Regions from separate parts of the Streptococcus salivarius genome, predicted to be linked through region 2. Evidence: predicted binding sites of a transcription regulator. Region 2 holds the regulator's gene; the other holds the start of a gene.
The links. The regulator CtsR, encoded in region 2, represses protease genes until heat stress. The targets are predictions, from matches to a motif close to TTGGTCAAAAAAGGTCAAANA.
Positions count from the first base shown of each region.

Region 1: the regulator CtsR is predicted to act here: its motif matches at 5,445-5,465, upstream of V471_RS09915 (ATP-dependent Clp protease ATP-binding subunit).

Region 1 covers NZ_CP015283.1:2,098,578-2,115,121, forward strand. Annotated here, with positions in the region: gene feoB (ferrous iron transport protein B) at 1-1,623, opposite strand, end outside; gene V471_RS09890 (ferrous iron transport protein A) at 1,620-2,096, opposite strand; gene V471_RS09895 (amino acid ABC transporter ATP-binding protein) at 2,268-3,002, opposite strand; gene V471_RS09900 (amino acid ABC transporter permease) at 3,002-3,682, opposite strand; gene V471_RS09905 (DUF1797 family protein) at 3,996-4,226, opposite strand; gene argF (ornithine carbamoyltransferase) at 4,295-5,275, opposite strand; gene V471_RS09915 (ATP-dependent Clp protease ATP-binding subunit) at 5,518-7,788, shown strand; gene V471_RS09920 (NUDIX hydrolase) at 7,931-8,389, shown strand; gene V471_RS09925 (DUF1827 family protein) at 8,399-8,701, shown strand; gene V471_RS09930 (Gfo/Idh/MocA family protein) at 8,747-9,709, opposite strand; gene V471_RS09935 (TVP38/TMEM64 family protein) at 9,789-10,472, opposite strand; partial or broken gene V471_RS09940 (ISL3 family transposase) at 10,642-11,891, shown strand; gene V471_RS09945 (DUF3862 domain-containing protein) at 11,974-12,594, opposite strand; RNA gene ssrA (transfer-messenger RNA) at 12,640-12,989, opposite strand; tRNA gene V471_RS09955 (tRNA-Arg) at 13,239-13,310, opposite strand; gene rpsA (30S ribosomal protein S1) at 13,380-14,582, opposite strand; tRNA gene V471_RS09965 (tRNA-Gln) at 14,703-14,774, opposite strand; tRNA gene V471_RS09970 (tRNA-Tyr) at 14,843-14,923, opposite strand; gene V471_RS09975 (DUF2969 domain-containing protein) at 14,984-15,214, opposite strand; partial or broken gene V471_RS09980 (branched-chain amino acid aminotransferase) at 15,333-16,364, opposite strand; gene parC (DNA topoisomerase IV subunit A) at 16,521-16,544, opposite strand, start outside.
Region 2 covers NZ_CP015283.1:617,666-634,209, reverse strand. Annotated here, with positions in the region: gene pnp (polyribonucleotide nucleotidyltransferase) at 1-1,703, opposite strand, end outside; gene pbp3 (D-alanyl-D-alanine carboxypeptidase PBP3) at 1,913-3,160, shown strand; gene pbp3 (D-alanyl-D-alanine carboxypeptidase PBP3) at 3,305-4,561, shown strand; gene V471_RS03315 (ATP-dependent Clp protease ATP-binding subunit) at 4,690-7,140, opposite strand; gene V471_RS03310 (CtsR family transcriptional regulator) at 7,141-7,596, opposite strand; gene V471_RS03305 (COG2426 family protein) at 7,914-8,384, shown strand; gene tsf (translation elongation factor Ts) at 8,491-9,531, opposite strand; gene rpsB (30S ribosomal protein S2) at 9,642-10,409, opposite strand; gene ahpC (alkyl hydroperoxide reductase subunit C) at 10,682-11,242, shown strand; gene ahpF (alkyl hydroperoxide reductase subunit F) at 11,259-12,791, shown strand; tRNA gene V471_RS03280 (tRNA-Cys) at 12,967-13,037, shown strand; gene V471_RS03275 (IS30 family transposase) at 13,173-14,159, shown strand; gene V471_RS03270 (NAD(P)H-dependent oxidoreductase) at 14,213-14,758, opposite strand; gene V471_RS03265 (MarR family winged helix-turn-helix transcriptional regulator) at 14,846-15,274, opposite strand; gene V471_RS03260 (GlsB/YeaQ/YmgE family stress response membrane protein) at 15,407-15,637, opposite strand; gene V471_RS03255 (aminopeptidase) at 15,657-16,544, opposite strand, start outside.

The sequences.
Region 1 (16,544 bases), 720 kb from region 2:
ATCCACAGTATGTAGGGTAAAGTTGTAGTTAGACATAAACCAGATAAGAACGGTCAAACTGAAAATGATGGTTCCCGCACGTTTGACAAAACTCATAGCCTTACCAAAGGCATAACGTAAGACTGACATGGCTTTAGGCCAGTGGTAGGCAGGCAATTCCATAATAAACGGGCTGGTTAAACCACCCAAAAAACTCGTCTTTTTGAGTGCAATACCTGATAGAATAATGGCAGCCATCCCAATAAAATAGGTACTTGGTGCCACTAAAGAATTACTAGGGAAGAAAGCTCCAGCAATCAGGGCAATAATTTCCAACTTAGCAGAACAAGGCATGAAGGTTGTCGTCATAATGGTAATGCGACGGTCCCTTTCATTTTCAATGGTTCGACTAGACATAACCGCTGGTACCCCACAACCTGTAGAAATCAACATAGGAATAAAGGATTTTCCAGAAAGTCCAAAACGACGGAAAATACGGTCCATAACAAAGGCAATACGACTCATATATCCAATGTCCTCAAGCACACCCAAACAGATAAAGAGCACAAAAATTTGAGGAAGGAAGCCTAGCACTGTCCCAATCCCAGCGACAATCCCATCGACAATCAAAGACTTAAGCCAGTCCTGAACTTGAAGATAGTCAAGACCAGACGTTACCAAATCTGGAACATACTTACCAAAAAGCACATCGTTAGCCCAGTTTGTCCACATGGTTCCAACAGTCTGAATAGATAAGAAATAAACCAAATACATAACCACTGCGAAAATTGGCAAGGCCAAAATACGGTTGGTGACAATCCTATCAATCTTATCTGACAAGGTCAGAGCAAAATCTTCTGTATGACTTTGAGCCATCTGACAAACTCGTTCGATAAAGGCATAACGCTCATTAATGACAATTGACTCCGCATCTTCGGTGAAAACTTCCTCAGTGATTCGAATGATGTCTTTGATTTCTTTTCGTTGGAATGGGGACAAGTCTAGCTCAGCCTCAACTAAAGCATCGTGTTCAAAGAGTTTAATGGCGTAAAAACGAGCAGACCTTTGCGGCACCGAATTTCCCAAGACTTCCAAAATTTGTGAGATAGCAGCTTCTAATTTATCGTCATAAATTGGAAAAGCAATGTCGGCAACTGTAGAGGTTGTCGTATGAGCTGCCTTCTTCACTACCTGATCAACACCAGTTTGCTTGAGAGCACTAGTAGCTACTACTGGGACGCCTAGATGGTAAGATAATTTATCAACATTAATCTGCTTTCCCTGAGCCTCTAGAACATCACTCATGTTAAGCGCTAAAGTGACTGGAATACCTGTCTCAATCAACTGCGTTGTCAGATAAAGGTTACGCTCCAAATTTGTCGCATCAACTACATTTAAAATGCTGTCAGCCCTTTGGCTCAACAAATAGTCACGCGCTACCTTTTCTTCAGGACTATAGGGTGACATTGAGTAAATCCCTGGTAAATCCTGGATTTCTAAATCCTTATTCTTTTTGACCAGACCACTTTTTCGTTCTACGGTAACACCCGGCCAGTTACCAACACGCTGATTGTTCCCTGTTATCAGGTTGAATAAACTGGTTTTACCACTATTAGGATTACCTATTAATGCAATTTCTGTCATTTTTCCTCTCCCTCATCCAGCATGACCACACTAATCATTTGCGCTTCTGACTTGCGTAGGGTTAATTCATACCCTCTCAAACTAATTTCTAGAGGATCTCCCAAAGGGGCTACCTTACGTAATAAGACCCGAGTACGCTTTGTAATTCCCATATCCATAAGACGTCGTTTGGTTTCATTTGCTGAAAAAATATCAGTAACGATAGCCGAACGTCCAACTGGTAATTCAGAAAGAGGTATCTTTTCCTGATCTTCCTCGGCAGGTGCCAAATCAATCTTATCCAGAATCGACGCATCAAAGGCTAAGCGACTCCCTTTAACGATAATAATAGCACTATTCTTGGTCTTAGTTACCACCTCAATCGTTTCACCGGCAGCCAACCCTAGATTAGATAAGTGCAAAAGACTATCCTTAGGGAGGTTAATGCCAAGAATCCGGTAAGGCGTTTTTAAGGCCGCATTATATATGAGCATATTTCTTGACCTACTTTATTATTTTTGATACAGCATCATTATAGCATATTTATCCATCTTTTCCGCAATATTATCCTAAACAAGAATGATTCTAGAAAAGTAGAACACAAAAAGAAAAGGCTGGAAAAGTTCCAGCCTTCACAAACAATGTATATATACTTAATGAATATCTTACAAAACCTTACTCAAGAAATCCTTGGTACGATCTTCCTTAGTATTGTCGAAGATCTCTTGTGGTGTGCCTTCTTCGACAATGACACCGCCATCCATAAAGATAACACGATCTGCCACTTCATAAGCAAAGCCCATTTCGTGGGTAACGATTGCCATTGTCATCCCTGATTTAGCAAGGTCCTGCATAACGGATAGAACTTCACCAACCATCTCTGGGTCAAGGGCTGATGTTGGTTCGTCAAACAAGAGAACGTCTGGATCCATAGCCAAACCACGTGCAATTGCAATACGTTGTTGCTGACCACCTGATAGACTTGTTGGGTAGGCATCTGCCTTATCTTTCAAGCCAACCTTTTCTAAAAGTTCCATAGCCTTTGCTTCTGCATCAGCTTTAGAAACACCTTTAGTCTTAATTGGTGACAAGGTGATATTTTCTTTAACTGTCATATTAGGGAAGAGGTTGAACTGTTGGAAAACCATCCCCATCTTCTCACGCATTTTGAAAATGTCGTTATTTTTATCTGTAATATCCACACCTTCAAAGGAGATAACACCTTTTGTAGGTTTCTCAAGCAAGTTCATTGAGCGTAGGAAGGTTGACTTTCCTGATCCTGAAGGACCGATGATAACCACTACTTCACCCTTTTTAATATCTAGATCAATCCCTTTGAGAACTTCGTTCTTACCAAAATACTTGTGAAGATTTTTAATCTCAATAATTGTTTCTGCCATTATTTACGTCCCTCCCCAAGTCGTTTTTCCATTTGTTTCAAGAGTGCCGTCATAGCTGTTGTCACAATCAAGTAATAGAAGGCTGCGAACAAGAGCGGCGTCAAGGTCAAGTAGGTTGTTGTTGCAACAGTTTGTGCACCATTCCACAATTCCATAACCCCGATGGTTTGCAAGAGCGAACTATCCTTAATAATAGTAACAAACTCGTTACCCAAGGCAGGCAAGATATTTTTAATAGCTTGAGGCAAGACCACATAACGCATGGTATTCCATGGACGGATACCAAGTGAGTAGGCAGCTTCAACCTGACCTTTAGGAATAGACTCGATACCTGCACGTACACTCTCAGAAATATAAGCACCACTATTCAAAGAAAGGACGATAATACCTGGAACGATACGTGACAAATCAAGGTTCAAAATGCCAAACTGAACAGTTGGAAGATTCATGTGGATAAGGTTAAAAGCAATCATAATCTGCACAACCATAGGAGTCCCACGGAAAACCCAAACATAAAGGCTTACCAACCACTCCAAAGGTTTGATTCCAGAACGTTTGGCCAAGGATACCAAAACCCCAAGGATGGTTCCGAAGAAGACCACGCAGACCGAAATCATAATTGTTACTAAGACACCATAGTTAAAGTAAGACCAAAACTGTGGTAGAAATGAAAAATTCATCTAGATACTCCTTACTAATATTCTTCAATATTATATCAGAAGACTGTATAATAATAAAGTATTTTCTTATAAATGCGATATTTCAGTATAAAAACTAAGTTATAGACCTAGCTAGCAAAACTCTTAAGCAATACACCTCATGTATTTTCGAGATGACACCACGCCAAAAACTTTGCCAATGAGTTGAAACACTGCCTGTTTTGACAAGCCATACAAGCATCACCCCATGTTTTCATCCTGATAAAAATGCCTGAAACTCGATAGTTTCAGGCATTCTGATTTTTGGAATCTTGTAAAGTTCCAAAATAATTTATTAGTAAAGCAAATCGTAGATTTCCATTGCAATCAAGTCGATGCTATCAAATGAATAAGATTCACGTGCTTCAACGTCACGCAATGTGAAAACTGGACCATTTTCAGGATCGTTGCTAAATGATACTTCGGCAACAACCACTCCTTCACGTTCAAAATTACGTTTCAAATTACCACCATCAGCCGCCATCATTTCAAGACGGTTAATGATTCTCACCAAATGTGATTCCATGTTATTTCTCCTATTAATTGTGTATTTCTTACTTATTTTATCACACTTATGGGAAAAATGGGGGAATTTTAAATATTTTTCAAGGAATTGTACATAATGGCCTTGATAGAATGCATACGATTCTCAGCTTCTTGGAAGATGATATCACTGTATTTTTGGAAGACTTGATCGGTGATTTCTAACTCTGCCAAACCGTATTTGTCATAGATTTCTTTCCCAATTTGGGTATTGAGATCATGAAAGGCTGGGAGACAGTGCATAACGATGACATCTGGATTTTCCGTCTTGGCAAGTAGGTCTGCATTAATTTGATAAGGCAAGAGTAAATCAATACGAGATTTAAAGTCTACTTCTTCACCCATAGATACCCAGACATCCGTATAAAGCATATCCACTCCCTTGACCTCTGAAATATCATCTGTAATGGTTAAATCGGCACCATTATTATGTTTCTGAGCTAGGGCTACAATCTCATCTTCGGGTTGCAGCACCTCTGGGGCAATAATCTTGACATTAACGCCTAAAATAGCCGAAGTGACCAAAAGTGAGTTGGCCATATTATTTCTACCATCTCCAATATAGGCGATGGTCAAACCTTCCAAACTACCAAAATGCTCCTTCAAAGTCATGAAATCCGCAATCATTTGCGTTGGATGCCAGGTATCCGTCAAACCATTCCAGACCGGAACACCTGAGTACTTAGCCAAATCTTCGACATCTTCTTGCTTAAAACCACGGTATTCGATTCCATCAAACATAGAACCAAGCACCTTGGCTGTATCAACTACAGATTCCTTTTTACCTAACTGAATGTCTCCAGCACCAAGATAGGTCACATTCATACCTAGATCCTGACCAGCCACTGTAAAAGCTGAGCGAGTTCTTGTAGATGTTTTTTCAAAAATCAAGGCAATATTTAAGCCATCTAAATATTTATGCGGAATTCTTTCCTTCTTTAACTGTTTAAATTTTATGGATAAATCGATCAACTCCTCAAGTTCCTGCTTGGTAAAGTCGATTTCTTTCAAAAATGATTTAGCTTGTGTCATAGGTATCTCTCTTTCGTTCTGAATAATATAAAATAATTATATAATATTTATACATTTTAGACAAGCGATTCTGAATTAAAATTCAAAATTAGCACTCTTATCAAGAGAGTGCCAAACCTAGATGCTTTTTACTTGCAATCTACCTTCCGCATGCTATAATGAAGTCATAGATTTGACCTTTTTTGACCAAGATTTTTTTCAATAAAGGTCTTTCCCAATTCAGATAGAAAAGAGGTACTGATATGCTCTGTCAAAACTGTAACCTTAATGAAGCTAGTATTCATTTGTATACCAATGTAAATGGTAATCAGCAACAAGTTGACCTCTGTCAAAATTGTTATAAAATCATGAAATCTGACCCAGAGAACCCCCTCAATCAATTCAATCAAACAGGAGGTTCCAACTTCTTCGACGATTTCTTCAGCGACCTAAATAACTTCCGTTCTTCTAACGGCGATCTTCCCAATACACCTCCAACACAAGAAGGAGGTAACCAAGGAAACGGTGGCAATACACAAGGGCCAGGCCGTCCAGGAGGACCACGCCAACAAGCTCCTCAACAGCCACAAGGTCTTCTTGAAGAGTTCGGCATCAACATCACTGACATCGCTCGTCGCGGAGACATTGATCCTGTTATTGGTCGTGACGAGGAAATCATTCGTGTCATCGAAATTCTTAACCGCCGTACCAAAAACAACCCTGTCCTCATCGGTGAACCCGGTGTCGGTAAGACTGCTGTCGTTGAAGGCCTAGCTCAAAAAATCGTTGACGGTAGCGTGCCACAAAAACTCCAAGGCAAACAAGTCATCCGTCTTGATGTGGTCAGCCTGGTTCAAGGGACTGGTATCCGTGGCCAATTTGAAGAACGCATGCAAAAACTCATGGAAGAAATTCGTCAACGTCAGGATGTGATCCTATTTATTGATGAAATCCATGAAATTGTAGGAGCTGGTAATGCTGGTGATGGCAATATGGATGCTGGAAACATCCTAAAACCTGCCCTTGCTCGTGGGGAACTTCAACTGGTCGGAGCAACAACACTCAACGAATACCGCATCATCGAAAAAGATGCTGCCCTAGAGCGTCGTATGCAACCAGTTAAGGTTGACGAACCAACGGTTGAGGAAACCATCACTATTTTGCGTGGTATTCAACCTAAATATCAAGACTACCACCACGTCAAATATACGGACGAAGCGATTACTGCAGCTGCAGAATTGTCCAACCGCTACATTCAAGACCGTTTCTTGCCAGACAAGGCCATTGACCTTCTCGATGAAGCTGGTTCTAAGATGAACTTGACCCTCAATTTTGTTGATCCTAAAGATATCGACAAACGTTTGATTGAGGCTGAAAACCTCAAGGCTCAAGCTACTCGTGACGAAGACTTTGAAAAAGCTGCCTATTTCCGTGATCAAATTGCTAAATACAAGGAAATGCAAAAACAAACCATCAAAGACCAAGATATGCCTGTCATCACAGAAAAACATATCGAAGCCATTGTGGAACAAAAAACCAATATTCCTGTCGGTGATTTGAAAGAAAAAGAACAATCACAACTTCTTAGTCTTGCTGATGATCTTAAATCACATGTTATTGGACAAGATGCAGCAGTTGATAAGATTGCCAAAGCCATCCGTCGTAATCGTGTTGGATTGGGTGCACCAAATCGCCCAATTGGTAGCTTCCTCTTCGTAGGTCCTACAGGAGTCGGTAAAACTGAACTCTCTAAACAATTGGCTATTGAACTCTTTGGTTCAGCTGACAGTATGATTCGTTTCGACATGTCAGAATACATGGAAAAACATGCTGTCGCTAAATTGGTCGGTGCCCCTCCAGGATACGTCGGTTACGACGAAGCTGGTCAGTTAACTGAAAAAGTCCGCCGTAATCCATATTCACTCATTCTTCTGGATGAGGTTGAAAAAGCTCACCCAGACGTTCTTCACATGTTCCTCCAAGTTCTTGACGACGGTCGCTTGACTGATGGTCAAGGGCGAACTGTAAGTTTCAAGGATTCCATCATCATCATGACTTCAAATGCTGGTACAGGTAAAGTTGAAGCTAGCGTTGGCTTTGGAGCTGCCCGTGAAAATCGTACCAATTCTGTGCTTAACCAGCTTGGAGATTTCTTCAGCCCTGAATTCATGAACCGCTTTGACGGTATTATCGAATTCTCTGCCCTTAGCAAAGAAAATCTCCTTACTATCGTTGACCTCATGCTTGATAATGTCAACCAACGCTTGGCTAATAACGGTATCCACCTCAGTGTAACTGAGAAAGTTAAGGAAAAATTGGTTGACCTTGGTTACGATCCTAAGATGGGGGCTCGACCACTACGTCGTACCATCCAAGACCATATTGAAGATGCTATTACAGACTTCTACCTTGAAAATCCAAATGAAAAAGATCTCAAGGCAGTCATGACTTCAAAAGGCCACATCACCATTAAGTCTGCTAAAAAAGCTGAAAAAGCTACTCAGAAAGCTGAGACATCAAAAGAAACTGATTAAACAAAGAAACCAAGTCGCAATGACTTGGTTTCTTTATCTTTTCATTTCCTATTTTCAAATTTATCCCTAATTCTGCCTAAATCAATAGGAAAATGAGCAAAATTTTAGTATAATATAGGCAAATAAACGTAAGGAGCAACTCATGAATCCAACATTTGGTGACAAGGTTGAGGGAGCTCATTATCAAACACGTTACGGTGTTTATGCTGTGATTCCTAACCAAGAAAATACAAAGATTATTTTAGTCCAGGCTCCTAACGGGGCTTGGTTTCTCCCAGGTGGAGAGATCGAAGCAGGCGAGGATCACTATAGTGCATTAGAACGCGAGTTAATTGAAGAACTTGGGTTTACAGCCACTTTGGGCCAGTACTATGGCCAGGCCGATGAATACTTCTATTCAAGCCACCGTGACACTTACTATTACAATCCAGCCTATATTTATGAAGTTGTAGATTTTTCAAAAATTGGCAAACCTCTTGAAGATTTCAATAATCTGGCTTGGTTTCCAATTGATGAAGCCATTGCTAAACTTAAACGTGGCAGTCATAAATGGGGAATCGAACAATGGAAAGAAACTAACACAACAACTGACAAATCCTAGGAGGAAACTATGAAACTCATTAATACGACCCGTACACACCAAGAACTCGTTCAAAACCAACTGGACAACACGGATGCCTTTCTCGTAGAGACCTACTCTGCTGGGAATACTGATGTTGTCTTTACACAAGCACCTAAGCATTATGAACTCTTGATTTCAAATAAACACCGTGCTGTTAAAGACAATGAATTAGAAGTTATCCGTGAATTCTTCCTCAAACGAAAAATCGACAAGGATATTGTTTTGATGGACAAACTCAGAACAGTACACACTGACAAATTGATTGAGATTTCATTCCCAACAACTGTATAAGACAAAACAAGCAATGGCTAATACCACTGCTTGTTTTTTTGTATGTTACAAAGCTTTCGAAGCTTGATCCAGAACTTCCATAACCTGACGACTATGTTCCAACCGCTTGGCAACACTGTCAAAATCCTTAGTAGCCACCATCTTTTCAAAAGCCACAAATTCATCATGCATACGATGTTGTGGACTATTGAGATTGACGACTCTCTCTTTCTGACCATTGAGAGTGACTCCAATCTCAGGAAGAGTATTGGTTGCACCAAAAATTGTAATAGCGCCCTTATCACCTTGTATAGTTGAACGAATCTCCGCACTACAATCTTTAGCTCCAATGGCAACAGCCTTAAAGTGACCATAGTCCAAAACTAGAATTCCTGACGTATCCACTCCTCGCTCCACATTAGGTAGATATTCCACACGATGAGGCTTTCCAAAAAGGCCAACCAGGAGATGGATATTATAGATATTAAGATCTCTAAGTGCTCCCCCACCCATTTCAGGGTTGAAGGCAGGAGCAATCTCTCCTCGCTTAAAGGCGTCATAACGTGACGAATATTGAGAATAATTGATATTCACAATCTTAACATCTCCAATATCAGACAAGGCTTCCTTAATCGCTGTAAAATTAGCCAAATATTGATTGGTAATAGCCTCCATCAAGAGAAGCTCTTTTTCTTGAGCAAGCTTAGCTAGCTCTTCAAACTCTTTCAAATGTAAGGTGAAGGGTTTCTCACAGATAACATGCTTGCCGGCCAAAAGTGCTTTCTTAGCATAATCATAGTGGGTATGGTTGGGCGTTCCCACATAAATCGTATCGACTTCTGGATTGGACAAAATTAACTCATAATCACTAGTCGCCTGAGACAAACCATATTGCTTAGCTAGGGCTTCTGCCTTGTCAAGTGAGCGTGGTGTCGACAAGATAGCTTCAAGCTCAATGCCCTCAATAGTCGTTAACACAGGAAGAACCTCTGTCACAATCATTCCTGTACCCAATAATGCAAGTTTCATCAACTTACCTCCTTAATTTCTAATCTCTCTTTGAAACGGACTAACACTAAGGACAAACTCATAGGTGTTAAATTCTTCTTTAGTTACTTGAATGAAGCTCATTTTTTTCCTTCCTAAAATGGATAAAGTAAATGACGAGTGAGATAAAAAGCAAGATGGCAAGTACTGCCACTAATGGCATTCGGATTGGACGGATATTAAGCAACAAATCTCCACTAACTGCATAAACAATCGATACTGGCGTCACTCCAATAAGTGTCGCCAAAATCCTCGTCCTTGTGGGTAAATTCATTTGAACACAAGCATAATTGACCAGAGCTGATGGTATAAATGGAATAGAGAAGGCCAGTGAAATCCCAATAAAGCGATGCTTAAAGTTCTCAATATAGTTTAGAAGTTTCTCCATGCGTTTGGACTTCTCTGGCTTTTCAAGTCTTCTCAGAATTTCAAAACTAGTTAAATTCCCAAAAGTATTACCAATAATATTCATCGGAATCGCAAGCAAAGGGCCATAGAGTAGCCCAACAAAAATACAAAAAATAGAACTTGAAACTCCAGGAATAGCCGATGACAGAATCATGAGACTAAGAAGGATCAGTGCATTTTGGAAATTAGCCTGCTTAAAAACTTCTCTTAAAAAGGCTTGATCATGCTTAGCGTTGGTCCATTCCTTGATTAAGGGGATGAAGTTATTTAAAAGAGGCCATAAGAATACCAGTATTAAACCTGCTATCCCTATAAAAAATAGTCTTTTTTTAGTCATTACATCTCCATAATCTTAATCGCTCCTTTTATTATAACAAAAAAATGCGGCTCTATAATTTCTGTAGTGGGTAAAACCACTGTAGAGATTACAGAGCTTTTTGAATGCAGACAAAAAGTCCCATAAGAACTATAATGAAAAGCAACCAAACCATCATTAGGAAGAACTTATGAGACTTATTAAGAATACCACAGAATTAATCGGAATTAAAGACCAAAATATCAATATTTCACTTGTTTTTGAAACTGATACTCATATCGAGATTCAAGCAAAACTCGATTCCCCTGCACCATCATGTCCTCATTGCCATGGAAAGATGATCAAGTACGACTTTCAAAAGCCTTCTAAAATCCCTCTTCTTGAGCAAGCTGGAACTCCAACACTACTACGTCTGAAAAAACGTCGTTTCCAGTGTAAAAGTTGTAGACGAGTCACGGTAGCTGAGACATCTATCGTTGAGAAAAACTGCCAAATCTCCAATCTAGTCCGACAAAAGGTTACACAACTCCTAACTGAGAAGGTGTCATTAACAGATATTGCCAGAAGACTTCGCGTGTCAACGTCCACTGTCTATCGTAAGCTCGACCAGTTTACTTTCAAGGAACACTATGACAAACTCCCAGCTATTATGTCCTGGGATGAGTTTGGATTCAAGAAAGGGAAATTGGCTTTTGTTGCGCAGAACTATGAGACAAACAAACTCATAACCATCCTTGATAATCGTCGCCAAACCACTATACGAAACTACTTTTTGAAGTATCCATTGAAAGTCCGACAACAGGTACAGTTTATCACGATGGATATGTCGGGGACCTATATGCCACTAGCCAAAAAACTTTTTCCAAACGCCAAAATCGTTCTTGATCGTTTCCACATTATCCAGCACCTTGGTCGAGCATTTTTAAAGACAAGAATTGCTATTATGAACCAGTTTGATAAGAAGTCACTACCCTATCGAGCCTTGAAAAATCACTGGCGACTCTTTCAAAAGGACAGCCGTAAGCTATCGCTCAACTCTTTTTATTCAAAGACCTTCCGACAAACTTTAGTACCACATGAAATCATTGAGAAGACATTGGTCTTTTCAGAAGAGCTCGCTAATGCCTACAAACTTTATCAGCTTTTGCTTTTTCACTTTCAGGAGAAGAGGGTAGATGAGTTTTTTGAGTTAATAGAGGAGAACATGAGCAAGGTCAATCACTACTTTCAAACGGTCTTTAGGACTTTTCTTAGACACAAGCAATACATCAAGAATGCGCTAGAAACTGACTATTCAAACGCGAAACTCGAAGCGACTAACAAGTTGATTAAAGACATCAAACGGTTGGGCTTCGGTTTTAGAAACTTCATCAACTTTAAGAAACGTGTCTTCATCACTCTAAACATAAAAAAAGAGAAGACCTATCAGGTCCTCTCTAGATGTTAGCTTTTCGTCACCCACTACAGTTGACAAAGAGCCAAAAATGCCTTCATTGATTTAGAAAGGCATCTTTTACTGTGATTACTTGTTAATCAAATTTGCTTGCGACTTGTTTTCCAAGGCACCATTTTTAAAGTTAAGGGTAAGGCTACCTGTTTCACCCTTCTTAGCGACAAGGTTCGAAGACCAAAGTGCTTGTGTCATTGTTGCATCTGAAGAAACAGCAATCGAATAAACATCCGGTGTACCAAGAGTTTTGACAGCATCGTCATAGCTAGTTCCATTTTTGAGATTTTCGTACATCTTCAGTGTGATTTTAGGATCACGGACGTAAGAAAAGTTTGAAATTGACTTAACAACAGTGCTATTGTTAAAGAGTTTCGCTGTAACAACAACATTGTCATACTGCCAATTATAAACATCAAGCTTAGCATCTCCTGCCTGCTCCTGACTCGTTGATGAGGGTTCACCAAACCAGCCCTTCAAGCTATCAAGATTTGAGCCTCCTGAAAATTCCTGAGAAGCATTTGCCATGGTAATCTTATCAAAGTTCTGGCGAACATTCCCATGCTTAACGGTTAAAATCTTTGAGGCTTCATTATCCAAAGATCCCTTCGTCTCTGTCTTAGACGAAGATTTTCCACAAGCAGCTAGAGTAAAAAGTGAGAGACCTAAAACGGTCAAAGACAAAAGTTTTTTCATAATAAATTCCTATATATACAAATAAAAGGCTGACGCCTCTGGTTTTTATGGAGCCGGTGGGAGTCGAACCCACGTCCAAACACCTGCCAACATATTCGTCTACAACCATAGGTTATGTCTTTCATTTAACAGATAGACGACACATAACTCAAGCCTTCTATCTGCGAGCCTATAAATCTCTTTTCAACCAGCTAGGCAATGGTCAAACGTAGCTTATAAATCAATAAAACCTCTAAACAAACATAAGCAATCTGCTAGAAGTCACGCGAGCAGGTGTTTAGGCTGCTACAGCGTAAGAATTAGTATTTTTTGCAGTTATATTTAACTGAGCGTTTACGTCGCCACACGAGTCGCAGAATATGCCTCATAATGCCTGTCGAATCCGTAACGACCCCAATATGAGATACTGAGTATTATAGCAAATTTTTTAATCAATTGCAAAAGATTAGCCAAACTGCCTCCCCAATAAATCAACCATGGAATTGCTAATAAAGTAGCTTACTTTGGTTTTAGGATAAGCTAATAACTTTTTTCTGTATGCTTGTCTTTTCCCTTTCAATGCTAAAAGATTTTATAAAATACTTTCACTAAAACTTACCGAGTAAAAAACGTTGAGAGAACAAATCTTTCAACGCTTTTCTTTTTGCACCCTAAGGGAATCGAACCCCTATCTCAAGAACCGGAATCTTACGTGATATCCATTACACTAAGGGTGCTAACAGTATACTATTATAGCATACTCTAAAATAGAAAAAAAGACATGTTTCCATGCCTCTTTTTTTATCTTACAATTCGATATCTCCGAAAAGATCCGCCATTGAGAATCCAGATTGAGTTTCTGGAAGTTCGTAGTCACGTTTTTCTTGACGTTTTGGACGACGTGGACGTGATTGACGTTTTTCGTTGTTTTCGCCTTCAGCGTTAGCTGGACGTTCTTCAAGAGCTTTGATTGAAAGTGATACACGTTCTGCATCAGCGTTTACTTCAAGAACTTTAACAGTAACGTCTTGACCTACTGAAAGAACATCTTTTGGATTTTCAACACGTTTGTGTGAAATTTGTGAGATGTGAACAAGTCCATCGATACCTGGCAATACTTCAACGAAAGCACCGAAGTCAGTCAAGCGTTTAACTTTACCTTCGATAACATCACCAGCAGCAAGTTTTTGTTCAACGCCATCCCATGGTCCAGGTGTTGTTGCTTTAAGTGAAAGTGATACACGTCCTGCTTCTTCGTCGATAGCAAGAACTTTAACTTCAACTTCATCACCTACAGATACAACTGATTTAGGTGAAACGTTACGTTCATGAGACAATTCAGTCACGTGAACAAGTCCGTCAACACCACCAAGGTCGATGAAAGCACCGAAGCTTGTCAAACGAGCAACTTTACCAGTTACGATTGAACCAACTTCAAGTTTAGAGAAGACTTCTTTACGAGCTTCTGCAGCTTCTGCTTCAACAACTTCACGACGTGAAAGGATGAAACGGTTTTCAGCTGGATCAACTTCTTTAATTTTAGCGTCAAATTCTTGACCTACAAATTGTTCAGTGTTACGAACAAAACGAGTATCGATCATTGAAGCTGGAATAAATCCACGAAGACCTTCAAATTCAACTGAAAGTCCGCCTTTAACAGCACGTGTCCCTTTAACAGTAACAACTTCTTCTTCACGACCAACAAGTTTATCCCAAGCTTTGCGAGCTTCCAAGCGTTTTTTAGATACAAGGTAAGTTACAGTATCAGTATCTTTACCAACAACTTGACGAAGAACAAGCACTTCAAGTGTTTCACCAACTTTAACAAGGTCTGCAACGTTTGCGTCACGGTCGTTTGTCAATTCACGACGTGTCAAAACACCTTCGATACCAGTTCCTTCGATAACAACATTTGCTTGATCATTATCTACTGAGATAACTTCAGCTGTTACAACGTCACCTGTGTTAACTTCGCTAACACTGTTTAGCAATTCTTCAAATTCGTTCATTCTAAAAAGATCCTCCAACAAGAGCCAGCCAATTCTGACCCTTGATAACAATATATTTTTAAAGGTACCCGCAAAGACAATGGTTAACATAGACGGTGCCAATGCACCCGATACCTTTTACTGGGGTAGCTGGATTCGAACCAACGCATGAGGGAGTCAAAGTCCCTTGCCTTACCGCTTGGCTATACCCCAATAGCAAAATGCTATAAAAAAACATCTAAGTACTTGATATCGACTATCCCGATTCAGTTTCTTAGACATGGAGAGAGAGGGATTCGAACCCCCGAACCCGAAGGAGCGGATTTACAGTCCGCCGCGTTTAGCCTCTTCGCTATCTCTCCTTAAGAACAAGAAATAGTATATCACAGTTTCTTGACCAAAGCAAGCCTTTACTTTGGATTTTAATGATTAAGATTGTATGATTCAATAATGGCAGCTACTGCATCATCCATTTTCTTGTGGAAACCTACAACATTTTCCTTGTCAACAACGGCAAACTTACCATCAATTTCCACAATTTGTCCGATGACTTTCTTACCAACAAGAAGTTCAAAACCTTCAATAGTTGCTTTATTGACGACTACTTTAGCATCATTAATTTGGATTTCAATTTTTTTATCTTTTTTACTCATAGATTTATACCCGATCCTTGGCTCGAGCCATCCTTTCTTAATGTATCTTCTTAATTCTACCGAAAAAGAAAAAAGCTTGCAAGAGCAAGCCTTAAAATAATCATTTATCTATTAAGAATTAGTCAACTTTGACAATCCATCCTTCTGGTGCTTCAACATCACCAAATTGGATACCTGTCAGCTCATCATAAAGTTTGCGTGTCACAGGACCTACTTCTGTTTCTGAGTAGAAGACATGGAAGTCATCACCATGTTGTACCCCACCGATTGGTGAGATAACGGCAGCTGTACCACAGGCACCTGCTTCGACAAATTTATCCAATTCAGAAATCTTAACATCACCTTGGATAGCTTTCATACCAAAGCGATTTTCAGCCAAGTAAAGCAATGAGAACTTAGTGATAGATGGCAAGATAGATGGGCTGAGTGGTGTAACGAATTCGTTATCGGCTGTGATACCAAAGAAGTTTGCAGAACCCACTTCTTCAATCTTAGTGTGAGTTGCTGGATCAAGGTAGATCACATCAGAGAAGTTATGGTCATGTGCAATCTTACCTGGCAACATACTTGCTGCGTAGTTACCACCAACCTTAGCAGCACCTGTACCATGTGGAGCAGCACGGTCATAATCATCTTGGATAAGGAAGTTTGTTGGAGCCAAACCACCTTTGAAATAGTTACCTACTGGCATAGCAAAAATGGTAAAGATATACTCATCTGCTGGATGCACACCAATGATATCACCAACCCCAATCAAAAGTGGGCGAAGATAAAGTGTTGCACCTGTACCATATGGTGGAACATATTCTTCATTTGCACGTACAACTTGTTTACATGCATCTACAAATTTGTCAACAGGAACTTGTGGCATCAAAAGACGATCCGCAGTACGTTGCAAACGTTTAGCGTTTTCATCTGGACGGAACAATTGAATAGAGCCATCTTTAGTACGGTAAGCCTTGAGTCCTTCAAAAGCTTCTTGACCATAGTGAAGGGCTGGAGATGCTTCTGAAATATGCAAAGTCGCATCCTCAGTCAATTGCCCCTCATCCCATTTACCGTCTTTGTAATATGAGATATAACGGAATGGAAGTTTACGGTAATTAAATCCTAGATTTTCCCAGTCTAAATCAACTGTCATGTGTATGTCCTCTTTTCTGTTACTATGTGCTTTCTAGTATAGTCCTTTTCATTGAAAATTTCAAGGTTATGTTGCAAAATTCTGACAATTCTTTTAAAAACACTTATTTTGCCCATCAAAGAAAAAAACTCTGCCCTCTAGTAAGAGAACAAAGCTTTCTTATCTTTATTTTTCAATAATCTTGGCAGA
Region 2 (16,544 bases):
ATCTTGTCAACAGGAATCTGAATACTGTCAATCTTAGGTGCTGTTGGTGCCAATTCTGGACGTGGCTCAGCGATTGCTGACTCAATAACATCAAGAATTTCAAAACGAGCTACCTTTGCCTGAACCAAAGCCTCTTCGAGAATGGCCGGTGTAATACCCGAAATCTTAATATCCATCTGAAGAGCTGTAATTCCTTGACGTGTACCAGCTACCTTAAAGTCCATACCTCCAAAATGATCTTCCAAACCTTGAATATCAGTTAGGACAGTGTAGTTAGTACCATCTGAGATAAGTCCCATGGCAATACCTGCAACAGGTGCCTTAATCGGTACACCACCAGCCATAAGCGCCAAGGTTCCTGCACAAATAGAAGCTTGTGATGAAGAACCATTTGACTCCAAGACTTCGGCTACCAAACGGATCGCATAAGGGAACTCTTCAACACTTGGGAGAACCTGAGCAAGGGCACGTTCACCCAAGGCTCCGTGACCAATTTCACGTCGACCTGGTGCACCATAACGCCCTGTCTCACCCACTGAATACTGAGGAAAATTATAGTGGTGAAGGAAACGTTTCTTATACTCTGGATCCAAACCATCAACAAGTTGTGTATCACTCATAGGTGCCAAAGTCAAAACTGACAAGGCTTGAGTTTGACCACGTGTAAAGAGACCTGAACCATGAACCTTAGGAAGAAAGTCAATCTCTGCGTCCAAAGGACGGATTTCATCCACACGACGACCATCTGGACGAACCTTGTCTTCTGTAATCAAACGACGCACTTCAGCATGTTCCATCTGCTCAAGGATTTCTGCTACATCACGCAGAATAGTTTCCTTATCCTCATCTTCCGCAAAGCGTTCTTGATAAGAAGCGAGGACCTCTTCTTTTACAGCCTGGGTTGCTGCTTCACGCGCCAGTTTTTCTTCCACCTGAACAGCCTTAGCTAATTGATCATAATAAGCTGTTTCGATTTCGACTTTCAAATCAGCATCAACTTGTAGAAGTTCAACCTCAGCCTTTTCCTTGCCAACAGCTGCAACGATATAATTTTGGAAATCAACCAACTCTTGAATAGCCTCATGTCCCTTCAAGAGTGCTTGCAACATAATATCCTCAGACAATTCCTGGGCACCTGACTCTACCATATTGATAGCTTCCTTGGTACCTGCCACTGTCAAATCTAAAAGTGAAACTTCCTTATCCGCTGCACTTGGGTTGATGATGAAATCTTCTGCAGCATAGGCCACTTGAACCCCAGCAATCGGACCATTGAAAGGAATATCAGAGATAGAAAGAGCTAAAGAACTCCCAAACATAGCCGCCATCGGAGCACTAGCATTCTCATCATAAGAGAGGACGGTGTTAATGACTTGAACTTCGTTACGAAAGCCCTCCGCAAACATAGGACGAATAGGACGGTCAATAAGGCGAGCAGTCAAAGTGGCATCTGTTGAAGGACGACCCTCACGCTTATTAAAGCCACCCGGGAACTTACCAGCTGCATACATTTTTTCCTCATAATTAACCTGTAAAGGAAAGAAATCTGCAGTTGCCATCTTTTTAGACATAACAGCTGTTGATAATACAGTTGTATCTCCATAACGCACGACGACAGCACCATTAGCCTGCTTGGCTACCTGCCCAACTTCAACGACAAGCGGGCGTCCTGCAAAGGTCATCTCAAAAGTTTGTTTAGCCATGTTTGATCCCTCTTTTTATCCATGACCAGCCCTTAAAAAAACGAACCGGTCAACTTTATGTCATTCATTTGATATAACTTTCATTTTACCATAATATAGTCAAAAATGGCAGAGCTCCGGCATAAGTTAGCGCCCAAGTCTCCCTTTCTCTCAGATATTTAAGTCGTTTTGTGATATAATAAACACTTATGAGAGACAAAGGAATGACTATGAAAAAATTACAACACATCATTATGATTGCCTTAATCTTACTAGGCCTAGTAACACCTGCTCTAGCACAAGAACAGACAGATAACTTCAATGTTTCTGCTAAACATGCGATTGCTATCGAAGCAACTACTGGGAAAGTCCTCTATGAAAAGGACGCCACTACTCCTGATGGTGTGGCTTCAATGACTAAAATCCTAACAGCCTACATGGTCTATAAAGCAGTTGACCAAGGAAAAATTACCTGGGACACTGAAGTAGATATTTCAGACTATCCTTTCAACTTAACCGTTGATTCAGAAGTTTCAAATGTCCCACTAGATTCCCGAAAATACACTGTTAAACAGCTCCTGGATGCCACCCTCATTTCCAGCGCTAACAGTGCTGCTATTGCTCTAGCTGAAAAAATCTCAGGATCAGAGAGTGCCTTTGTTGACACTATGACAGCCCAACTTAAAGAATGGGGCATTACAGATGCTAAATTATTTAACGCTTCTGGCCTAAACAATAAATACCTTGGGGATAACCGCTATCCTGGCTCTAAAGCAGATGACGAAAATACTATGAGCGCTCTAGATGTTGCCATTATTGCAGACCACCTCATCAAAGACTATCCTCAGGTACTTGAAATCACCAAGCAAACCGAAACTGATTTCGAAGGTGACAACAAATTAACGACGCACAACTACATGTTGGAGGGGCAAGACAACTACCGTGAAGGCGTTGATGGACTCAAGACTGGAACAACTGAACTTGCAGGGGCATCCTTTGTAGCCCACGCCAATGAAAATGGCATGAGTTTAATTACCGTTGTTATGAATGCGGACAATGGCGGAGAAGATGAAGCAGCCAGATTCACGGCCACAAATGAGTTGCTAGATTATGTGACTCAAAACTGGAAAATCAAAACCCTCAACACCAAGGGACAAATCGTCAAGAAAAATGATATTAAGGTAGCCGATGGAGACAGTCAAACCATCTCTGCTAAACTCGAGTCAGACCTTACAGTCGTTCAAAAAATAAACAGCAAAAATGATGCTGTTAAAATCAAAGCAAAAACTATAACAGCCCCTATCAAAAAAGGTGACACTATTGGAACAGCGACCTTTGATGATAAGGATCTCGTTGGAACAGGTTACATCTCTGATCCACCTCAAATTTCTGTAACAGCTAACCAATCTATCAAGAAAAGTTTCTTCTTAAAAGTTTGGTGGAACCATATCGTTAATTTCTTTACAGGAAACAAGTAAACACAAAACTACCTTTTAGATATCAAAAGGTAGTTTTATCTTGCTTTAAAAATTATTCTTGTAAGTAAAAGCTCCTTCTCAACACCTTAAGTTCCTCTCAAAATGTGGTATAATAAATATCCAAAACACATGAAGGAACAAACCATGAAAAAACTGATTACGCTTATGATGACCTTCTTACTCTGTCTGGGTAGCGTAGCCCCTGCTTTTGCAACAGATAAGAAAAAAGGATATAATGCCGCAGCCAAACATGCCATCGCTGTCGAAGCTAATACTGGCAAAATTTTATACGAAAAAGATGCAACCACCTCTACGGGGATTGGCTCTATTACCAAGCTTCTAACAGCCTATATGGTTTATAAAGCGGTAGATCAGGGAGACCTCAAGTGGAACAGCAAAGTTGACATTTCTGACTACCCCTTTGAACTAACTGTCAGTACCGGAGTATCTAATATTCCACTAGACGCCCGCAAATACACTGTCAAACAACTTCTTGACGCAACTCTTATTTCCAGTGCCAACAGTGCATCTATTGCTCTAGCCGAGGAAATCGGAGGAACCGAAAGTAAGTTTGTCGACATGATGAAAGCCCAACTTAAAGATTGGGGTATCACTGATGCCAAGATTGTCAATGCCTCTGGTCTCAATAATTCTTACTTAGGTGACAATATCTATCCAGGCTCTAAATCAGACGAAGAAAATACCATGAGTGCTAAAGATGTTGCTATCATTGCACAACACGTAGTGAAAGAATATCCTGAAATTCTCGATATCACTAAAAAAACTGAAGCTGATTTTGATGGTGTCAACAAACTCAAAACCTTCAACTATATGCTCAAGGGACAACCTAGTTACCGTAAAGGAGTGGATGGCCTAAAAACAGGGACCACTGATTTAGCCGGTGCTTCCTTCGTGGCCCACTCAAATGAAAGTGGCATGAGCATTATCACAGTCATTTTGAATGCTGATAATACCGATACTGATGACTACGCCCGTTTCACTGCAACCAATGACCTACTTAATTACGTAGTCTATCATTGGGAAAGCAAGACCATTGCCAAAAAAGGACAAGCCATCGGTAAAAGCCAAGCCCCTGTCCTTGATGGGAAATCTAAGCAAGTCACTGCTGTTGCTAAGTCTGACTTTAATATCATCCAAAAAATAGATGCTAACAATAGTAAACATATTAAAGTTACTACAAATCAAGTCCAAGCCCCTGTCAACTCAAGTGACAAGGTTGGAACTGCTACCTTTGAAGATAAGTCACTTGTAGGAGAAGGTTACTTGCCTAACCAAGGTATGCCTAGCATGGAACTGGTTGCTGGTAAAGAAGTTAAGAAAAGCTTCTTCCTCAAGGTCTGGTGGAATCACTTTGTCAACTTTGTCAACGAAAAACTCTAATTATTACAGTCGAGCTTTGCTCGGCTTTTTCTTTTACCCCATCTTTACAGAAAGATTGACTCTATCTTGACTCCTATTGACACAAAAAAAGACAGACTACACCTGTAATCTGTCTTTTTGTTTGATTTTTACACTACTGTAAAGGTTAATTTATCTTTCGAGCAGCCGATTTTAAGAGTTTGTCCACTAACTACTTGACCACCTAGTAAGAGCTCAGATAACTTGTCCTCCACTTGAGTTTGAATCGTGCGACGTAATGGACGAGCACCCATCTCAACATCATAGCCATCTTTAGCTAAATGCTTGAGAGCAGCTGGTTGGAATTTCAAGTCAATCCCTTTTTCAGCCAAAGCTGATACCAACGGTTTCATCATAATCTTGACAATCTCACGAAGTTGCTCTTCCTCTAGACTATGGAAGACAACCTTCTCATCAATACGGTTGATAAACTCTGGACGGTAGGCCTTCTTAAGTTCTTCCATGATACGTGACTGCATTGCTTGGTGATTATGAGAAATGTCTTGGGCACCAAATCCAATAGTCTTATCATCACGAAGAGCAGTCGCTCCCAAGTTCGAAGTCATAATGATAATGGTATTTGAGAAATCGACTTTACGACCTCGACTATCCGTCAAGACACCATCATCCAAAACCTGTAAGAGGATGTTGAAAATATCTGGGTGAGCCTTTTCCACCTCGTCAAAGAGGAGAACTGAGTAAGGCTTATTGCGAACTTTCTCTGTTAATTCACCACCCTCATCATATCCAACATAACCTGGAGGAGCACCATTAAGGCGGCTAGCCGCAAATTTTTCCATGTATTCTGACATGTCAAAGCGAAGCAAAGCTGACTCATCATCAAAGAGAACTTCCGCCAAAGCCTTGGCCAACTCTGTCTTACCAACACCAGTAGGTCCAAGGAACATGAAGGAACCAATCGGACGTTTTCCAGTACGAATACCTGACTGGTTACGACGAATAGCACGACTAATCGCTGAAACTGCTTCGTCTTGACCAATAACACGTTTATGAAGCTCTGCTTCCAGATTCAAGTAACGCTTGCTATCTGCCTGAGTCATCTTCTCAACAGGAATACCTGATAGACGACTAAGGGTTTGCATAATCTGATCTGCATCTACCAAGGCAGGTTCTGGTAATTTTGCTTTTTGGCTAGCTTTATATTGTTTAACAGCAGCCTTCATATCACCAGATAGAAGCGCTTCATCCAAAGGCGTTATCTCACGTTTGGCTTCTTTTTTGATACGACCTTGAACAGTTGCACTCGCTTCATCTAAAAGATCAATGGCAGAGTCAGGCAAGTTTTTACTCGTCAAATAACGGTGGGCTGCCTTGACTGCTGTCTCAACCGCCTCATCAGTAATCGTTACACGATGATAGTCTTCATAAGACGAACGTAGGCCTTTTAGAATATCAATCGCCTCAGGTACACTTGGCTCCTCAATTGTAATCTTAGCAAAACGGCGAGAAAGAGCTGCATCTTTCTCAATATGCTTCTGGTACTCAGCTTGAGTAGTTGCTCCAACCATATGAAGAGTTCCACGTGCTAGAGCGGGTTTCAAAATATTCGCCGCATCTAAGGTGCTATCAATACCTGAACCAGAACCAATAATCGTATGCAATTCGTCAATAAAAAGAATGATTTTTCCATCAGCTTCAATCTCATCAATGATCTGATTCATACGTTCTTCGAAATCGCCACGGAAACGTGTTCCTGCAACCACACTCATCATATCAAGCTCTAAGATACGCATATCAGCCAACTCAAAAGGTACTTCGCCTGAAGCAATACGCTGTGCTAAGCCAAGCGCAAGTGCCGTCTTACCAACACCTGCTTCACCCACAAGAACTGGGTTATTCTTCGTTTTACGACTCAAAACCTGAATCATGCGTGAAATTTCTTTCTCACGTCCAATAACAGGATCAAGAGCACCTGACTCGGCTACTGCCGTTAAGTCCTTGGTATAATCTGACAGTTCCCCAGTAGAAGATTGAGGAGGCTGCATCATATTAGCAAAATTTCCTGATGCCTTTGATTTTTTAGGCTTACGAAGGTCATGAATGGCCTTCAAATCTTGCTTACTAAGACCTGCGTAACGCTCCAAAGAACGTCGTAAATCGATAATACGAGGCTTATCGCTGTCATCCTTATATTGAAAACCAGCAACTTCAAGGAGACGACAAACCATCAAATCCTTATGAAGAAGGAAGGCCATCAATACATGTTCAGACCCTACCTCTACAGCACCAGTCACACTAGCAATTCCCTCTGCCTCTTGCAACATAACCTCTAAAGCATGTGACTGTGCACGTAAATCGATAATATCGGATTCAGACAAGTCTTTTGGACTTTTCTCCATCGCTAGTACAGCGGCTGTCTCAATCTCTTCCGCACGAATACGGTCCTCAAAATCAGTAAATGTTAGGTAGGCTACAGATCCTGGAACCTCAACCATAGCCAGAAGCACATGCCAAGTCTCCAAGAAAGGACTTCCAAAACGCTCTGCCTCAAGCTGAGCACGATGGAAAATGGCCTGCATTTTTCTTGAATATGTCGTCATCTAATTTCCTTTTCTATCCAATCTAAGTAATAGCGAGCGTAGAATACGCGAACGAATAGCAGCCGCATCTTCGCCTAAAACATCATCACTAGCAGTTGCTAAAATCAAATTTCCCTCACGTTCAGTGATGATTTTTTCATCAAAAAGCAACTGAATCAAGTCTGTAAATACCTGCTCGCTGAGCTGATCTGCCAAGTTCTGAAGCAAATCATTAATCATGTGGTGCTTGTCGGAGAATCTGACCTTGACGATACGAATATAACCGCCACCTCCACGTTTACTCTCAACAATATAACCACGACTTTCTGTAAAACGAGTCTTAATAACATAGTTAATCTGACTCGGTACAACTTGAAAAGTATCTGCTAAGTTCGAGCGTTGAATCTCAGCAATTCCAGACTGGCCCAGCAATTCTTTAATATATTCTTCTATACTATCTGATGTATTTCTTGCCATCTTAATTCCTCCAGTCTAATTTGACTATAACTGACTATTATTATACCAAAAATGTCAGCTCATGGGAAACTATACCTTCAAAAAGCTTTTTAAAGTTGTCATTAGAGACCATATAAGATACAATAAATAAGACTGGAATATTAGGTAACTTAAGGTGTTTGATTCAAATTTTCTATCCACTTTAACAGGCTGAAACCCACCTAATCCAACAAGTACTTTTTAGCACTTTCGCAGTAGTACTAGTCTTATCACTCTTGATAAAGCTCATCTCACTTTGAGTCTTATCTCTTATTTTATTTCCCTATGAAAGGTTACTCATGAAATACATCATTGCACTCTTAATCTCTATGATTCCTTTAGTTGAGCTCCGTGGAGCCGTACCTGTCGCTATCGCCTCAGGTATTCCTTGGTGGCAAGCCCTAATTCTTTGTGTCATTGGGAACATGATTCCAGTTCCAATTATCTTTTTCTTCGCCCGCCGTGTTCTCGAATGGGGGGCAGACAAACCTCTAATTGGTGGCTTCTTTACCTGGTGTCTTAAAAAAGGTCACAGTGGGGGCCAAAAACTTGAAAAAGCTGCCGGAGATAAGGGAATCTTCTGGGCCCTTCTACTTTTTGTGGGAATTCCGCTTCCAGGAACAGGAGCTTGGACTGGTACCCTAGCAGCATCTATCCTAGATTGGGACTTTAAACGTAGTGTTATTGCTGTTATGCTTGGGGTTATCCTTGCAGGTATCATCATGGGAACACTCTCTCTTCTACTTGGTGTAAATACCTTCGCTCATTAATTACTTTTTCAACGTCTGGGGCATGCTCAGACGTTTTTTAATAGCAACAAAAAAGAAGTTACGATTCATTCACGTAACTTCTTTTCTTTTTATCTAGCAACTAGAATTAGTTGTTAAGCGCTGCTGCCATTGTAGCTGCAACTTCTGATTCAAAGTCGTTAGATGCTTTTTCGATACCTTCACCAACTTCAAAGCGAACGAATTCTACTACTGAAGCGTTTACTGATTCAAGGTAAGCTTCAACTGTTTTGCTGTCGTCCATGATGTAAACTTGAGCAAGAAGTGTGTATGCTTGGTCAACTTTAGTGTTGTCAAGCAAGAAGCGGTCCATTTTACCTGGGATAATTTTATCCCAGATTTTTTCTGGTTTACCTTCAGCAGCCAACTCAGCTTTGATATCTTCTTCAGCTTGAGCAAGAACAGCATCAGTCAATTGAGCTTTAGAACCATATTTAAGGTGTGGAAGAGCTGGTTTGTTAACCATAGCACGGCTTTCGTTATCTTGATCGATAGCGTGGTTAAGTTGTGCCAATTCATCTTTGACAAATTGTTCGTCCAATTCAGTGTATGAAAGAACAGTTGGTTTCATCGCTGCGATGTGCATTGAGATTTGTTTTGCAAGAGCATCATCTCCACCTTCGATAACTGAAACAACACCGATACGTCCACCGTTGTGTTGGTAAGCTCCGAAGTGTTGTGCATCAGTTTTCTCAACAACTGCAAAACGACGGAATGAAATCTTTTCACCGATAGTAGCTGTAGCAGTTACGTATGCAGCTTCAAGAGTTTCACCTGAAGGCATAGTCAATGCAAGTGCTTCTTCGTTGTTAGCTGGTTTACCTTCAGCAATTACTTTAGCTGTTTCGTTTACCAACTCAACGAATTGAGCGTTCTTCGCAACGAAGTCAGTTTCAGCATTAACTTCAACAACTGCTGCAACGTTACCGTTAACGTAAACACCAGTCAAACCTTCAGCTGCAACACGGTCAGCTTTCTTAGCTGCTTTAGCCATACCTTTTTCGCGAAGCAATTCAATCGCTTTTTCGATATCACCTTCAACTTCAACCAATGCTTTTTTAGCGTCCATGACACCAGCACCAGATTTTTCACGCAATTCTTTAACAAGTTTAGCTGTAATTTCTGCCATTTTGTTTTTCTCCAAATTTATTTTATCAAACTAAGGGGCAGGGCTGAGCCCCGCCCCTTAGGTGTTTGTCGTATCTTTAGTGGGCATCGAGCCCAAACCAATCTTAAAGATTAGTTGTTGTCACCTTCGACAACTTCAACGATTTCTTCGATTGAATCAGCTGCAGCTGCTTCTTGGAAATCTGCAGAAGCATCTTCACCTTGGTTACCTTCGATGATAGCATCAGCCATTTTTGAAGTGATCAATTTAACGGCACGGATAGCGTCATCGTTAGCTGGGATGATTACATCAATCTCATCTGGATCAGCGTTTGTATCAACCATCGCTACAACTGGGATACCAAGTTTTTTAGCTTCTTTAACAGCGATTTGTTCTTTGTGTGGGTCAACGATGTAGATTACATCTGGAATGCGAGGCATATCTTCGATACCACCCAAGAATTTTTCAAGACGTGCACGTTGTTTGTTAAGAAGTGCAACTTCTTTCTTAGGAAGAACTTCGAAAGTTCCATCAGCTTCCATTTGTTTGATTTCTTTCAAACGAGCGATACGTTTTTGGATAGTATCCCAGTTTGTAAGAGTACCACCCAACCAACGGTGGTTGATGTAGTATTGACCAGCACGAGTTGCTTCTTCAGCTACTGCTTCAGCTGCTTGTTTTTTAGTACCAACGAACAAGATTACTGCATCGTTAGCTGCTGCTTCACGAACGAATTCGTAAGCTGTATCAGCCATTTTTACAGTTTGTTGCAAGTCGATAACGTGGATTCCGTTACGTTCTGTGAAGATGTACTTAGCCATCTTAGGATTCCAGCGACGAGTTTGGTGACCGAAGTGAACACCAGCCTCAAGAAGTTGTTTCATTGAAATTACTGCCATGAGTATTTCTCCTTAAAAATTGTTTTTTCCTCTTCTAAGCTTTAGACTTGCAGTCCCACCCTGCGGCAACAAGACCACAATCGGCTTAGAATGAGTATTTGTCACTTTACGCAACTATAGTAGTTTATCAAAAAAAGTGACATTTGACAAGCTCTAAAATCAGTCTGACCATTAGAAAAAATTCACCCGTATTAAAATTGCAATCGTTTTCTTTGAGGTTGATAAGTATTTTGTTTATAATTAGGCTATCAAAAATAGAGGAGGACATTATTTTGTCATTAGTCGGAAAAGAAATTATTGAATTTTCAGCACAAGCTTACCACAACGGGGAATTCATGACTGTTACAGATGAAGATGTTAAGGGAAAATGGGCTGTTTTCTGCTTCTACCCTGCAGATTTCTCATTTGTCTGCCCAACTGAACTCGGTGACCTTCAAGAACAATATGAAGCTCTTAAATCTCTTGGTGTAGAGGTTTACTCTGTCTCTACTGACACTCACTTTGTTCACAAAGCTTGGCATGATGACTCAGATGTTGTTGGAACTATTACTTACCCTATGATTGGAGATCCTTCACACCACATCTCACAAGGCTTTGATGTTCTTGGGGAAGATGGTCTCGCACAACGTGGTACATTCATCATTGATCCAGATGGCGTTATCCAAATGATGGAAATTAACGCTGATGGTATTGGACGTGATGCAAGCACTCTTATTGATAAAGTCCGTGCTGCTCAATATATTCGCCAACATCCAGGTGAAGTTTGTCCAGCCAAATGGAAAGAAGGAGCTGAAACACTTACTCCTAGCTTAGATCTTGTAGGTAAAATTTAACAACCAGGGGGTATCCATGGTCTTAGATAAAGAAATCAAGACGCAATTAGCACAATATTTAAATTTACTAGAATCTGATATTGTATTACAAACAGACTTAGGGGATGACGATAATTCTCGAAAAGTAAAAGAATTTCTAGACGAGATTGCCGCTATGTCTGACCGTATTAGTCTTGAATCAACACATTTAAAACGTCAACCTAGTTTTGGTATTGCACAAAAAGGGCAAAAAAGTCGTGTTATTTTCTCAGGCTTACCAATGGGCCACGAATTCACATCTTTCATTTTAGCTCTCTTGCAAGTTTCTGGTCGTCCACCTAAAGTTGATGAGGACACTATCGAACGTATCAAGAAGATTGATAAACCCATCGATTTAGAGACTTATGTTTCATTAACATGTCACAATTGTCCAGACGTTGTTCAAGCCTTTAATATAATGGCTGTTTTGAACCCAAATATCACTCACACCATGATTGAAGGTGGGATGTATCAGGATGAGGTCAAAGCTAAAGGTATCATGTCTGTTCCTACGGTTTACAAAGACCAAGAAGAATTTACATCTGGTCGCGCAACCATTGAACAGCTTGTAGAAAAATTGGACGGACCACTTGATGCTGATGCCTTCGCTGATAAAGGTGTCTATGATGTTTTGGTTATTGGTGGTGGTCCTGCTGGAAACAGTGCGGCCATCTATGCTGCCCGTAAAGGTTTAAAAACTGGTCTTTTAGCAGAAACCTTTGGTGGACAAGTTATCGAGACAGTCGGCATTGAGAACATGATTGGTACGCTATATACAGAAGGTCCTAAGTTAATGGCCCAAGTTGAAGAGCATACGAAATCTTATGATGTTGATATCATCAAAAGTCAATTAGCTACTGGCATTGAGAAAAAAGAACTCATTGAAGTGACACTGGCTAACGGTGCCGTTTTAAAATCCAAAACTGCTATCCTAGCTCTCGGAGCCAAATGGCGTAATATCAACGTTCCTGGCGAGGAAGAATTCCGCAATAAAGGGGTTACTTACTGCCCACACTGTGATGGTCCTCTATTTGAAGGAAAGAATGTTGCAGTTATCGGTGGTGGTAACTCAGGTTTGGAAGCGGCTTTAGATTTAGCAGGCATTACTAAACATGTTACGGTCTTAGAGTTCTTACCTGAATTAAAGGCAGATCAAGTCTTACAAGAACGAGCTGCTAAAACTGATAATCTAACCATTCTTAAGAACGTTGCAACCAAAGAAATTGTTGGTCAAGATCATGTAACTGGTTTGAATTACGTTGAGCGTGATACAAACGCAGAAAAACATCTTGATCTTGAAGGTGTCTTTGTTCAAATTGGTCTTGTACCAAGTACTGCTTGGCTCAAAGATAGTGGCATTGAACTCAATGAGCGCCAAGAAATTATCGTTGATAAATTTGGTTCAACAAATATCCCTGGTATTTTTGCTGCAGGTGACTGTACAGATAGCGCCTACAAGCAAATCATTATCTCCATGGGGTCTGGTGCTACAGCTGCTATTGGAGCCTTTGATTACTTGATTAGACAATAATCAACACTAACATGTTAGTAATCAATCTACAACAGTTATAATTAATATGAAGAGGTTGAATGTCTTTCAACCTCTTTATGTTTCTTGTAAATAGGCAGTTTGAATAATCAACCAGTCAATTTGATGAAAGAGACTTGACGAATCTTTTTTTTTTCGATAGAATGGTATTTGTTATGGCGGTATAGCCAAGTGGTAAGGCACGGCTCTGCAAAAGCTTGATCGTCGGTTCAAATCCGTCTACCGCCTTTATAATACGAAGACACCTTAGGGTGTCTTTTTTTCATTATTGCATCTTGAATATACAATATAAGTGCACAATAAAAACTCATAAGATTTTCTAGTAAAATAGAATTGAACGAACTAGTTACGAAAGGAAATCTTATGAGCTACCATCATTTTACCATAGACGAGCGTGAAAGTATTCTCATTTACCGTACGCAAGGCCTAAATTTTTCTCAAATTGCTAAGTTACTTCATCGTCATCCATCTAGTATTAGTCGTGAGTGGAAGCGCCATACAAAATCAGGAGCTTATTCTCCAAATCATGCACAGGAATCTTACCATATGGCTAAATCACACTGTGGACGAAAACGTATGCTTGAAATAGATCACAATTTAAGCAATACCGTCAAACATCTATTTCTCGATTACCAATGGTCTCCTGAAGAAATAGAAGGTCGGTTGCAATTAGAGTACGGAAAAACTGTTATTAGTTATCAAACAATCTATAGAGCCATTTACCGAGGACATTTTGAGGATAACTCATTATCTCATGGTGCTCGTGGTGTCATTCGTAAACTTCGTCATCGTGGGAAAACACGTCATACTAAAGGTCATGTTGAAAATAGAGGGAAAATATCCATTTCTCATACAATTCACGAAAGACCAGAAGAAGCTAATAATCGAACTAGAATAGGAGATTGGGAAGCCGATACTGTTGCAGGTAAAACTGGAAAAGCTTGTTTAGTTACTCTAACAGACCGTTATTCTCGTTTTCTAAAAATCAAAAAGGTAGCTGTTAAGAAAAGCAAGTTGGTAATAGAAGCTATGGTAAAAATGTTAGAACCCTTGACGAAGTATACAGTAACTCCTGATAGAGGGAAAGAATTCACGTATCATCAGAAATTGAGTGATCAATTGAACATTGAAGTCTATTTTCCTGACCCTCATGCTCCATGGCAACGAGGAACCAATGAGAACACGAATGGATTACTTAGAGAATATTTTCCAAAGGGTAGTGATCTAACATTGGTTGATGATCAGACTATTCAGCTATGGGAGAACAAACTTAATAATAGGCCACGAAAATGTCTTAACTGGAAAACACCTTATGAAGTATTCTATGGGGAAAGTATGCACTTAATTTGACAATTCAAGGTATAAAAATACCCGAAGCTAGAAACCTCGGGTATTCATTATTCTTATTTAATCGCTTCAATCAAAGATTCCGCTTGATTCTGAAGGCTTTCAAGAACTTCTTCAGTCGCTAGGAATTTCCCATCCGCCCAGGCTGTATCATTTACACGTGTCGCTGTAAAATCACCGACCACTTGGGTACGGATAAATGGTAACAAGTCTTTGTAGGCATCAAAAAGTTGATTGTGACCACCATTAGCAACTGATGACACGGTTACAATCTTATCTTGAAGAGCTGATGGCCCTGAAGGATCTGATAGGTCAAGGGCACGGCTCAACCAGTCAAGCAAATTTTTCACTGGCCCAGGAATTGAGAAATTATAAACCGGTGAAAAAATCCAAATTGCGTCTGCTGCCAAGACCTGTTCTCGAACTTCTGCCAAAACTGGAAGAACCGGACTTTCTAAATCCTGATTAAAAACAGGTACTTGACTATAGTCAAGATAAGAAACATTAGCTTTACCAGCTAGCATTTTCTCAGCTTCTTCTGCTAATTGGTGGTTAAATGATCCCTTGCGAAGAGATCCAACGATAAATAGAATGTTTTTCATGATGCGTTTCCTTTGTATTTCTAATAATTAATATTTACTACTACATAGTAATATATATAATTCCATTAGAAATATAAAGAAATATGCTCAGACATTCTTAAATTTTTTCAGGAGCTCTACCAACTGTGCCTGCTCTTCAGGTGTCAGAACGGAAAAAGTCTCCTCAATAGCTCGCTGATGTGGCGGGATTGCTGCTTGAATAATACGACGGCCCTCATCCGTCAAATCAACCTCGAAAGCACGCTTATCTGTTTGGCAGGCTTCTCGCGTCAACCAACCTTTTTTCTCCATATTTTTAATGACAACAGTCATATTCCCGGAGGTGGCAAGCATGCGGTCAATTAATTCGCCAATCTTCATACGTCCTTTGGCATTAAGCACGTCCATGACACCAAATTGAGTTGGTGTCAAATTAAATTCTTTAAAGGTCTCAGAAACCTTGGCATCGATGGTACGAAAAGCCTTACGCATAACTACCATACTTTTTACAGCCATGTTTTTATCTAAGTCACTCATTTCTAGTCCTTTCCAAATAGATGCTGTTTTTATTACTCTACCACAGTTTTTCTAAAAGTGGTATATGAAAATGAAAAAATAAGAAAAAAGAGTCCTTAGATATCTAACCAATACCTCAGAACTCTTTCATTTCTAACTATTACGATTCCAAAAAAGGGCTAATAAGATAACAGCACCTAGTACTGAAGGAACGATAGCAGTATCTGCTAGCATCGGTCCCCAATTTCCAAAAAGAAGCTGACCAACAAAAGCACCTAGCCATCCAACAAAGGTCTTACCAATACAGCCCATATGTTCACCCCTATTTGATATAGCAGAGGCAATAAGGCCAATTAGAAAACCAACTATCATACTTCCAATCATGATAAATTCTCCATCATACTTAGATTACCCAATCCCCATTTCGGAAGATCGGTACACGACTACCATCTTGGCGGATACCATCAATATCCATTTGATTTGAACCAATCATAAAGTCTACGTGTACATCAGAACGATTAAGTCCAGCTTCCTTAAGCTCCTCTTCTGTCATGTCTGCCCCTCCCTTAACACTAGTAGCATAGGCTGCTCCAATAGCTAGGTGGTTGGATGCATTCTCATCAAAAAGAGTGTTAAAGAAAGTGATGCCTGACTGTGAAATCGGACTTGGATCTGGAACCAAAGCACATTCACCTAGAGCACGCGCTCCATTATTGTTGAAGACGAGATTCTTCATCACTTCATCACCTTGATCCGCTGTGATATCTACAATTTCACCATCTTTGAAGGTTACCTTGATTCCCTCAATAATATTACCATTGTAGCTTAGAGGCTTTGTGCTTGAGACATAACCATCTGCACGATGAAAATCTGGTGCCGTAAAGACCTCTTCTGTTGGCATATTAGGAAGGAAACCTTCACCTTGCGCATTAATGGCACCTGCAGACTCCCAAACATGGTTTTTAGGCAATCCTAGAGTCAAATCTGTTCCAGGTGCTTGGTAGTGTAAGGCTGAGAATTGTGCCTCATTGAGTAGGCGTGCTTTAGCATCCAAACGGTCAGCATGTTCCTTCCAGGCACGTACAGGATCCTCTTCATAAACACGACAGGTCTTGAAAATTTGATCCCAAAGTAAATCTACAGCTTCCTCATCACTCGAAGCATCAGGAAAGACCTTCTTAGCCCATTCCTTACCAGCTGCAGCAGCTACAGTCCAACTAACCTTATTAGACTGAGTTGCCACCTGCATAGGTTTAAAGGCCACTCCAGTAGCTTTAGCATGAGCAGATAA